One region of the Peribacillus sp. S4 genome, then DNA from elsewhere that is predicted to be linked to it. Evidence: riboswitches for the same ligand, from Rfam matches in the RefSeq annotation. Region 1 holds a riboswitch; the other holds the start of a gene.
What was found. Region 1 has a riboswitch for S-adenosylmethionine ahead of mtnW (2,3-diketo-5-methylthiopentyl-1-phosphate enolase). Riboswitches for the same ligand answer to the same signal wherever they lie in the genome.
Positions count from the first base shown of each region.

Region 2: linked by a shared signal. The riboswitch ahead of ACJ9PY_RS24135 (5-methyltetrahydropteroyltriglutamate--homocysteine S-methyltransferase) and the one ahead of mtnW (2,3-diketo-5-methylthiopentyl-1-phosphate enolase) in region 1 are both predicted to bind S-adenosylmethionine.

Region 1 is NZ_CP175708.1:3,181,294-3,185,510, forward strand. It holds gene ACJ9PY_RS14970 (cupin domain-containing protein) at 1-127, opposite strand, end outside; gene ACJ9PY_RS14975 (methylthioribulose 1-phosphate dehydratase) at 152-781, opposite strand; gene ACJ9PY_RS14980 (2-hydroxy-3-keto-5-methylthiopentenyl-1-phosphate phosphatase) at 778-1,437, opposite strand; gene mtnW (2,3-diketo-5-methylthiopentyl-1-phosphate enolase) at 1,444-2,676, opposite strand; SAM riboswitch class I at 2,785-2,938, opposite strand; gene ACJ9PY_RS14990 (pyridoxal phosphate-dependent aminotransferase) at 3,057-4,217, opposite strand, start outside.
Region 2 is NZ_CP175708.1:5,029,390-5,033,606, reverse strand. It holds gene ACJ9PY_RS24145 (CaiB/BaiF CoA transferase family protein) at 1-372, shown strand, start outside; gene ACJ9PY_RS24140 (hypothetical protein) at 628-1,158, shown strand; gene ACJ9PY_RS24135 (5-methyltetrahydropteroyltriglutamate--homocysteine S-methyltransferase) at 1,303-2,406, opposite strand; SAM riboswitch class I at 2,714-2,815, opposite strand; gene ACJ9PY_RS24130 (hypothetical protein) at 2,869-3,390, shown strand; gene ACJ9PY_RS24125 (glycerol-3-phosphate responsive antiterminator) at 3,557-4,105, shown strand.

The sequences.
Region 1 (4,217 bases):
CAAGATGTGCAGGTAATTTAGAAATGTCCCATTGCTCATAAATAACCCCTTGTGTTTCTAAAAAACCTTTTACCTGTTCACCGTTTTCAATAACCTCGTTTGTTTCATGGAATCTGATCGTCGCCATCATTCATTCCTCCTCTATGAGTATTTATCTTATAGAACCTGCAAACGCCTTTTGTTGATTAAGTAACAGTTGATATTGAAATAAAAATTCGCAGGCTTCAAGTATTCTTTTTGCCTCGAATCCGCTTTTGCCCCAAACCGTAATGCCATGATTGCGTATCAGCACAGCGCCAGAGTCTTCTTCGACATGCGGCTTGAACTTATCGGATAGCAGCGGTATGTCAGCGTGATTATATATGATTGGAATCCGAAGCTCCGAATCTTCATCCCACCGACCGGTCGCTTTAATGATTTCATGATTACGAAAGGAAACTTGGCCTTCATCTCCGTACAATTCCGATATCACATTATTTTCAACTGTATGGACATGGAGTACACAGTTCGCATTGGTTTTTCGGTAAATGTCTGTATGAAGTAACATTTCGGCCGATGGTCTTAGGTTCGTATCTTCAACTGGTTTTCCTTTTAAATCCACCAGTAAAAAGTCCGAATCCGATTGCTTCCTTTTATCCTTACCACTTGCGGTAATATAAAAGAAAGGGCTCTTAGGTTCGCGGATGGACAAATTCCCGCTTGTTCCCATAAACCAATCCCTTTCGGCCAGTTCAGCTTTAATATCTGCCAACTCAAGCAATTCTTTAGAATGAGTGTTCACGCTTTAACCACCTCCTGCTGCTTTATAATGTCAATTACATCAAAAAATGTTTCGAATCCTTGATGTGGAATTCCTTCCCTACCGCATTTTTCAAGCAATATGTCACGGGCTATGACAAAATCGGCCTGTTTTGCCGCTTCAAAATCCGTAACTGAATCTCCAATAACGAGTTTAAAATCTTCCGGACCCGCAATTTCCCTCATAATGGATGGCTTGCAGCAACCGCAATCATTACTACATTGCTCATCACAAGCATGTGGCCACTCAATATAAATCTTTTCCTTATCAAAAAATGCATGGTTGCAATAAACGGACTCTGTTGGCAAGATATCATTCAAAAGGGGTGAAATGAAAAAATCCATGCCCCCGCTTACAATATATAAAGGGATATTGGCTTGTTTCGTATACTCAACGAATTCATAAAACCCTGGACGAATGCCGGCCGTTTTTCTTACATATTGGATTATGTCATCCTTCAAGCCACTATCAAGCAGGGAAAACATATCCCCAACTCCTGAAGATATACTGATTTTTTGCTGAAGGACACCGTCTTTCAACGCTTCCCATTCCGGAGGCGCAAATTTCTTCATAATTGAAATGATATTATCTGTGTTGGTGATCGTTCCGTCAAAATCACAAAAGATGATCGGTTTCATTATTTCTTATAGGCCTCCCCACAACACAAGAGCTTTTTTTAGGGTTTCTTCCTCAGCCGCCGCTTCAGAAAGTTCCTTTCCTGCCAGAACGGCTTCCACCGCAGAACGGAAAGCCTTGGCACCGCCCTCTGCTCCGTCAGGGTGCCCGTGAATTCCGCCTCCGGCATTAATCACACTATCAAGCCCGAAATCCTTGATTAGGTCCGGAACCATGCCCGGATGAATGCCTGCAGAAGGAACAGGGAAGGCTTTTTTCCATGAAAGTTCATCTTTTGTCAGAGCTTCAGCAATCGCTAAGGTCTCCGTTTTTTCAAGTGCGACATTTCCATAAGGGGAAGGGAACAAGGATAAATCCGCACCTGATAATCTTACTAATTTACCAAGCAATAATGGATAGCCGATACCATAAAATGATGAAGATGCCAATGCCCCGCTATATGCGGGGTGCGCCATGATCGGCAGCTTTATACGATCATGTTCACTCAAGGCCTGCAATACATCCAAACCATATGTATGAACGTTGAACAATAAAGCATCTGCCCCTGCTTCAGCCGCTTGCTCTGCCTTATCCAATAATTCAAAAGTTTTCCCAGATAGATTGACAGCATATAAAGTACGGTGGCCAGTGGTTTCATAGACTTCATTCAATATTCTTTTTCCCGTTTTTATTCTATCGAAAAATGGAGTCAGTTCCTGGTCGAAGAGGATCTCATCATCCTTAACTAGGTCGACACCTCCCAATGCTTGTTGCTTCAGTTGCTCATTATGAAATGTTAGGTCTCTTCCCAATACGCCTTTAAAGATGCTCATCACCAAGGGCCGGTTAAATACGCCAAGCTTTTCCCTTATGCCTTCAATGCCAAATTGCGGCCCGGGAAAAGCTTTTTGAATATCACCGACAAAATCCAAGTCTATAAGTTTTATTTCACCGTCCAATGAAAGTTTGCCGAAGACCGTCGTAAGGATTGCAGGTAAATCATTGGAGAAATTCCTTGCCGGATAGGCAATTTTAATCAGCGAACGGTATACTTTCCGATTAAAGTAGCTGTTTGCCCTCTCTTCTTCAGATAGGGGGGTCACCGATACGACGCGTCCCTTATGTTTTTCCAGTTGTTTCTGTACCAAATGCGGCAAGTCCGTCCATGTCCCGACAGTCAGACCCAAGGCAATGCTCTCTGCTTTTTTCTCATGATTTCCAATAAGGTCATGAATTAAATAAGTAGCGACTATCTCGCTCATCTGATCACTCCTATAACACGTTAGTAAACTCTCGATGTCACTATTGGTCTGAGATGGTCTCAAAATGGCAAAAGCCCCTTCATAAAGAAGAGGCTTTAAAAAGCCATCTTCTTATCTCCCAGCCATCGGCTGCAAGAATTAGCACCGTGCCTTGTGGATTTCAAAAAAATCCGGCGGAAGGATTCCGCCCCATTTTACAATGGAATTACGGTCGGTTGCTGGGCTTCATCGGGCTAGTCCCTCCACCTGCTCAAAATAAGAAAACGCTGATATATAAGTTGCATCCAAGTATCGAAAGATTAAGAATTTATTTTGTATTCTGACAGGTAATTCCTACTTTGTCAATAAGTTTTAACTATTTAAAGGTGAACCTTATTGCATTAAAATAAGTTTAATGTCCGTATTCGTTCCACAGCCTCTTGCAGCCGTTCTTCCGAAGTCAGTAGCCCTACCCTGACATAACCTTCGCCAAATTCACCGAACCCATTCCCTGCGGCAACAGCTACATGGGCATGCGTTAATAAATAGTCCGCAAAACTCTCGGACGTAAAACCTCCAGGTACCTTGAGCCAGGCAAAAAACGATGCCGCTGGAGCTTTGACTTCCCATCCGATGGACCTCAATCCCTCAATGAAAACATTCCTTCGCCCCTCGTACATTTGCACTAACTGCTCTACACAGGTCTGTGAGTCAAGCAAAGCGCTTGCCGCAGCTTCTTGTATCGCCGGGAAAAGACTCACATAAAGATGGTCTTGTAATAGTTCAAGAGCTTCTATTACACTCTTATTGCCCACTGCGAAGCCGACTCTCCACCCTGCCATATTGTATGTTTTCGATAGAGTGTATATTTCAACTCCTACATCCTTCGCTCCCTCCGCCTGGAGAAAGCTTATCGGTTTTTTTCCGTCGAATCCGATCGCCCCATAGGCGAAATCATGGACCACACAAATTGAATGTTCTTTTGCAAAGGAGACGGTTTCATCAAAGAAACTTTCAGTTGCAGAAGCGCCTGTGGGATTATTCGGATAATTCAAGAACATCATTTTGGCTTTATCAAGAACTTCTTTATGTATGTCATCGTATTTCGGAAGAAAATCATTTTCTTCTGTCAAGGGCATCAGTTCGGTCTTTGCCTGGGCTAAAACAACACCGGATAGATAATCCGGATAGCCGGGATCTGGAACAAGGATTGTATCACCTGGATTCAATAAACACTGCGGAAGTTCGACAAGACCTGCCTTTCCCCCGAAGAGAATCGCCACTTCACTATTCGGATCCAGCTTGACACCGTATTCCCGTTCATAAAAGACGGCAGCAGCATCTTTTAAATATTGATGTCCCCGGAATGGCGAATATTTATGATTAATCGTTTTTTCAGCGGCAGTTTGCAAACTTTTGATGATATGTTCCGGCGTCGGCTGATCAGGGTTTCCCTGGCCTAAATTAATGACATCATGTCCTTGCTCCGTGATTGCATTGACTTTTGCGACCAGTGAAGCAAAAAACTGCTTGGGCAGGTCCTGAAGCAGTCCGGATTTTTC
Region 2 (4,217 bases), 1.8 Mb from region 1:
CGAAAAGCATTATGTGAAGCGATCGGTGCACCCGAATTATATGAGCTGAGCATGAAAAGCGATGAAGAAAGCGGAATCAGGTTTAAAACGGCCGTCCGGCTGGCTTTCCTTGAAAGAGATTTTCATGAATGGCAGGAGTTATTCGCTGAATTCGAGGCCTGCGCAGAACCAGTGCTGACTTTCACCGAAGCGGCCGAGCATCCCCAATTGAAGGAGAGGGGAATGATCGTCGAGGTTCCTGACGGAAAAGGGAATGTCCAGAGGCAAATCGCCTGCCCGATCAAAACATCGGTTTTCACCCCTGGATATAAACATGCAGGCTTGGAGCCAGGACAAAACAACGCAGAAATCCTTCGCACCCCCAATCGCTAAATAAAGATGTAAAGGCTATCGCTTTTCCGAGTTTTTTGGAAGGTGATAGCCTGTTTTTTTTGAATGCCGGAAAAAGCAGGGGGAGGGTCGATATGATCGTTCGAAGTTCGAAGGTCGAAGTGAAGCGGAAGGAGAATAATTATCCTCTTATCATTTGTGGAAAGCAACATATTACCACTGTGAAAATTTACTAGTTATAACCAGTGTGGGCAGGGTATCAGAGTAGCATCCTGGTAAGGAGGGGGTTAGTTAAATATGTTTGGTCTCTCTGATATCATTAAATTTCTATTTTCCTTTTTTTTGATCATGCCGATCGTTACGCTGATACATTTGAGCGGGCATATTTTCTTTGTTACGCTCTTTGGGGGATCAGAAAAGAAAATCTTGATCGGTTGTGGCAATAAACTTTTCGCCTTTCGGAACATAGAGGTGAGGAAATATTATTTTTGGAATGGGACTTGCGAGTTCAAGGGATTGAAACATGATAATCGATTGACGAATACGCTGATATATTTAGGGGGGGCTATCTTTAATTTAGTCAGCATGCTGATCATATATAGCTTAGTGTATCAGAATATCCTGGACAGCTCGGTGATCTGGTATCAATTCATCTATTTTTCTTTCTACGTTATGTTTTTCTCCTTGTTTCCGATGTATTTCTCGGACGGATCGCCTAGTGATGGGAAGGCTGCGGAATTGGCCTTGAGGAACAAGCTGGAAGATAGGGTGACGGATGATATATTCGTGAAGAAAATGGAGGAGGAGGAGGATGATAGCTGCAAGTAAAAAGGGAACGTCCAGATGGTCGTTCTTTTTTTTGTTTGCTTTCAGTTTTAGGGTTATAAGAATAAACCTAATCGGCACGCTTATATTGAAGCCGATTAGGTTGTTTGAATCCCGTAAATAAGTTTTAAAGTCTCCGTAAAATAATCATTCCCATACTTCTTTTGCTATATCAACGACGAATTTCAGCTTTTCCCATTGCTGTGCTTCGGTTAGCTTGTTGCCGTGATGGGTGGAGGCGAAGCCGCATTGAGGGCTTAAGCATAATTGTTCGAGCGGAACGAAGTGCGATGCTTCTTTAATGCGTGCCTTAACAGCTTCCTTGTCCTCGATTTCTCCATTTTTTGAAGTGACGGCACCCAGTACGACCCGTGCACCGCCATTTGGAATGTATTCCAATGGTTTGAAATCCCCTGAGCGTTGATCATCATATTCCAAGAAGAATCCATCCACTTTTTCTTTTGCCAATAAAGTTGGGGCGATACGGGCATAGCTTCCTTCAAACGCCCATGTCGACTGGTAGTTTCCGCGACATAGATGGGTAGTGACGATAAGGTCTTCTGGTTTGCCTTCCAATGCTCCGTTAATGACCCGAAGTGCAAGATCAATTAATTGTTCCCTCGTATATTTTCCATCTTTGAACTGGAAATCCGGAGCTGAAAGTCTGGCAATATATACATCATCCAATTGAAGATAACGCACACCTGCTTCATAAAAGGCTTTCAAAGCATGCTGATAGGCGTTGATGATATCATTTGCATAGTCTTCAATATCAGGGTAGACGTCTTCATTATGAATGCCTGCAGCAAATAATTGATTCGGACTGGGGATTGTTTGCTTGGCAACGGCACGTCCGTTCACGATTTTGTTCAATTCAATGAAATCACGAATGAAGGGATGTTCAGGGTTGAATGAAACCTTCCCGGTATTGCGAACATTATATCTCTCTGTTTCGACACCATCGAATGTGAGGCCTTTTTCAGTTACATATCCCTCGATGCCATTTAAATGTTCGAGGAAGTCAAAGTGCCACCATGTTCGTCTGAATTCACCGTCCGTAACGGCCTCTAAACCAACTTCGATTTGTTTATCGACGATCCGATTGATTTCTTCAGTTTCAATTTCACGAAGCCTCTCAGCTGAAATGGTACCTTCCTTAAAGTCCTTCCTGGCAATATGTAAACGTTCCGGTCTTAATAAACTTCCGACGTGGTCCGCCCTGAATGGTGCTTTCGTTAATGTGATTGACATGTTGATTCCTTCTTTCCTTTTAAAAATATAGGCTCTTTTCGTAAAGATTGTTGTTTTTAAACGAAACTATTTAAGGTTGATTGGAGCGGAAGTGCGAGACTCCTGCGGGAGCAGCGGGAGAGGTGAGACCCCACAGGCGTTTACGCCGAGGAGGCTCACCGCCCGCCCCGCGGAAAGCGAGCATCTTGAGGGGAAATCAACCACAACCCACTACCTGGTAAATAGCAACAAAGTATGTGAAAACAGCCAAAATAAAAAACCTCTTCTTAAAAATAAGAAGAGGTGTTGGCAACAAAGCTATATACTCTTCTTATCTTCAAGTTTTTACACTTCTGGAATTAGCACAGTACAAGATCGGTCTGTTGCTGAGGCATCAAAGGGCCAGTCCCTCCACCTCTCTGGATAAGAGTTGTCTATTAAATTAACTATGACTATACAGGTAGTTTTTATGAAGGTCAAGGGGTGGAGCTGGAATATTTCGAATATACCGTTTATTATCCGGGCTGGAATGTTAACGGCATCAGGGAATCCGGCATATGCTTTGAGTGGGGAGGGAATGCAAGGATGAGTCCATTCAAAAATGGCATACCGATTACGGTAACTGAAGCCATGATAGAGAGAATCATAAAAATGAAATCATCTGATCAGGATATTAAAGTCGAAATTACGCCAAAGCATATTGTGCTTTCCGGAACGATGGAAGTGAAAAAAATGCTGTTTAAGAAAAACGTAGCTTTCCGGATTACATTAAAACCGGTTCATGTGGAAAAAAGAACGATTTCATTTGAATTAGTCGAAATGGAACCAATTGACAGGGATTTCATCAACAAAAGGATATTTAACAGACCGCCATTTTTTGAATATGAAAAAAGAACGATCAAAATGAATGTTAATGCTTGGAGCATCGTGAGAAAAATTCCAATTGGCACAATTAAATCGTATGAACTCGTCGAAGGTGCATTGAAAATGAAACTCTCTTTATGATTCAAGGGGATATTTTACATATATCCTTTGCCGCAATCTATAAAGGGTGTGAAAGGTATGATAGTGTTAAGGTTACATGGTTCATGAAAAAATGTGTTTGATAAATCAAGTTCTTTAAAATATACTAAATGACTTGAAGTTTTGAGTTTTTCTGGGAATGAGGAGGATGATGATGGATCAGAAGATTTTGCCTGCTTCAGCAAGCATGAAGGATTTTGAAAGATTTCTAGAAAGTTCCTATGAAATAGGTGTGTTTCTTGATTTGCATATCTCACAATTGAAAAATGTAAGTATGATGGCAAAGCAGCATAATAAGAAAATGATTTATCATGTCGATTTGATCCATGGCATAAGAAGTGATGAGTACGCGACAGAATTCATTTGTCAGGAATATAACCCCTATGGGCTGATTTCGACTAAATCAAGCGTTATATTGAAGGCGAAGCAAAAGGGGGTCATTGCCATCCAGCGAATCTTTTTAATAGACTCACATGCGCTTGAGAAAAGTTATAAGCTGGTGCAGAAAACCAAGCCGGATTATATCGAAGTATTGCCGGGCGCCATGCCATGGATGATAAAAGAAGTGAAGGAACGATTGCAGACACCGATTTTTGCAGGCGGCCTCATACGTACTTCGGATGAAGTCCTGAATGCCCTTGATGCCGGCGCCTCGTCAATCACCACTTCAAAAACTGAATTATGGGATATCGTCTAATAGGGAAAAATTGAAAAAAATTACAGAATAATAGATTAATTTTTCACAAAATATTGACAGCGTTTTCATAACCTAGTATATTTTACAGTACAAGTTAATATATGTGACGGAG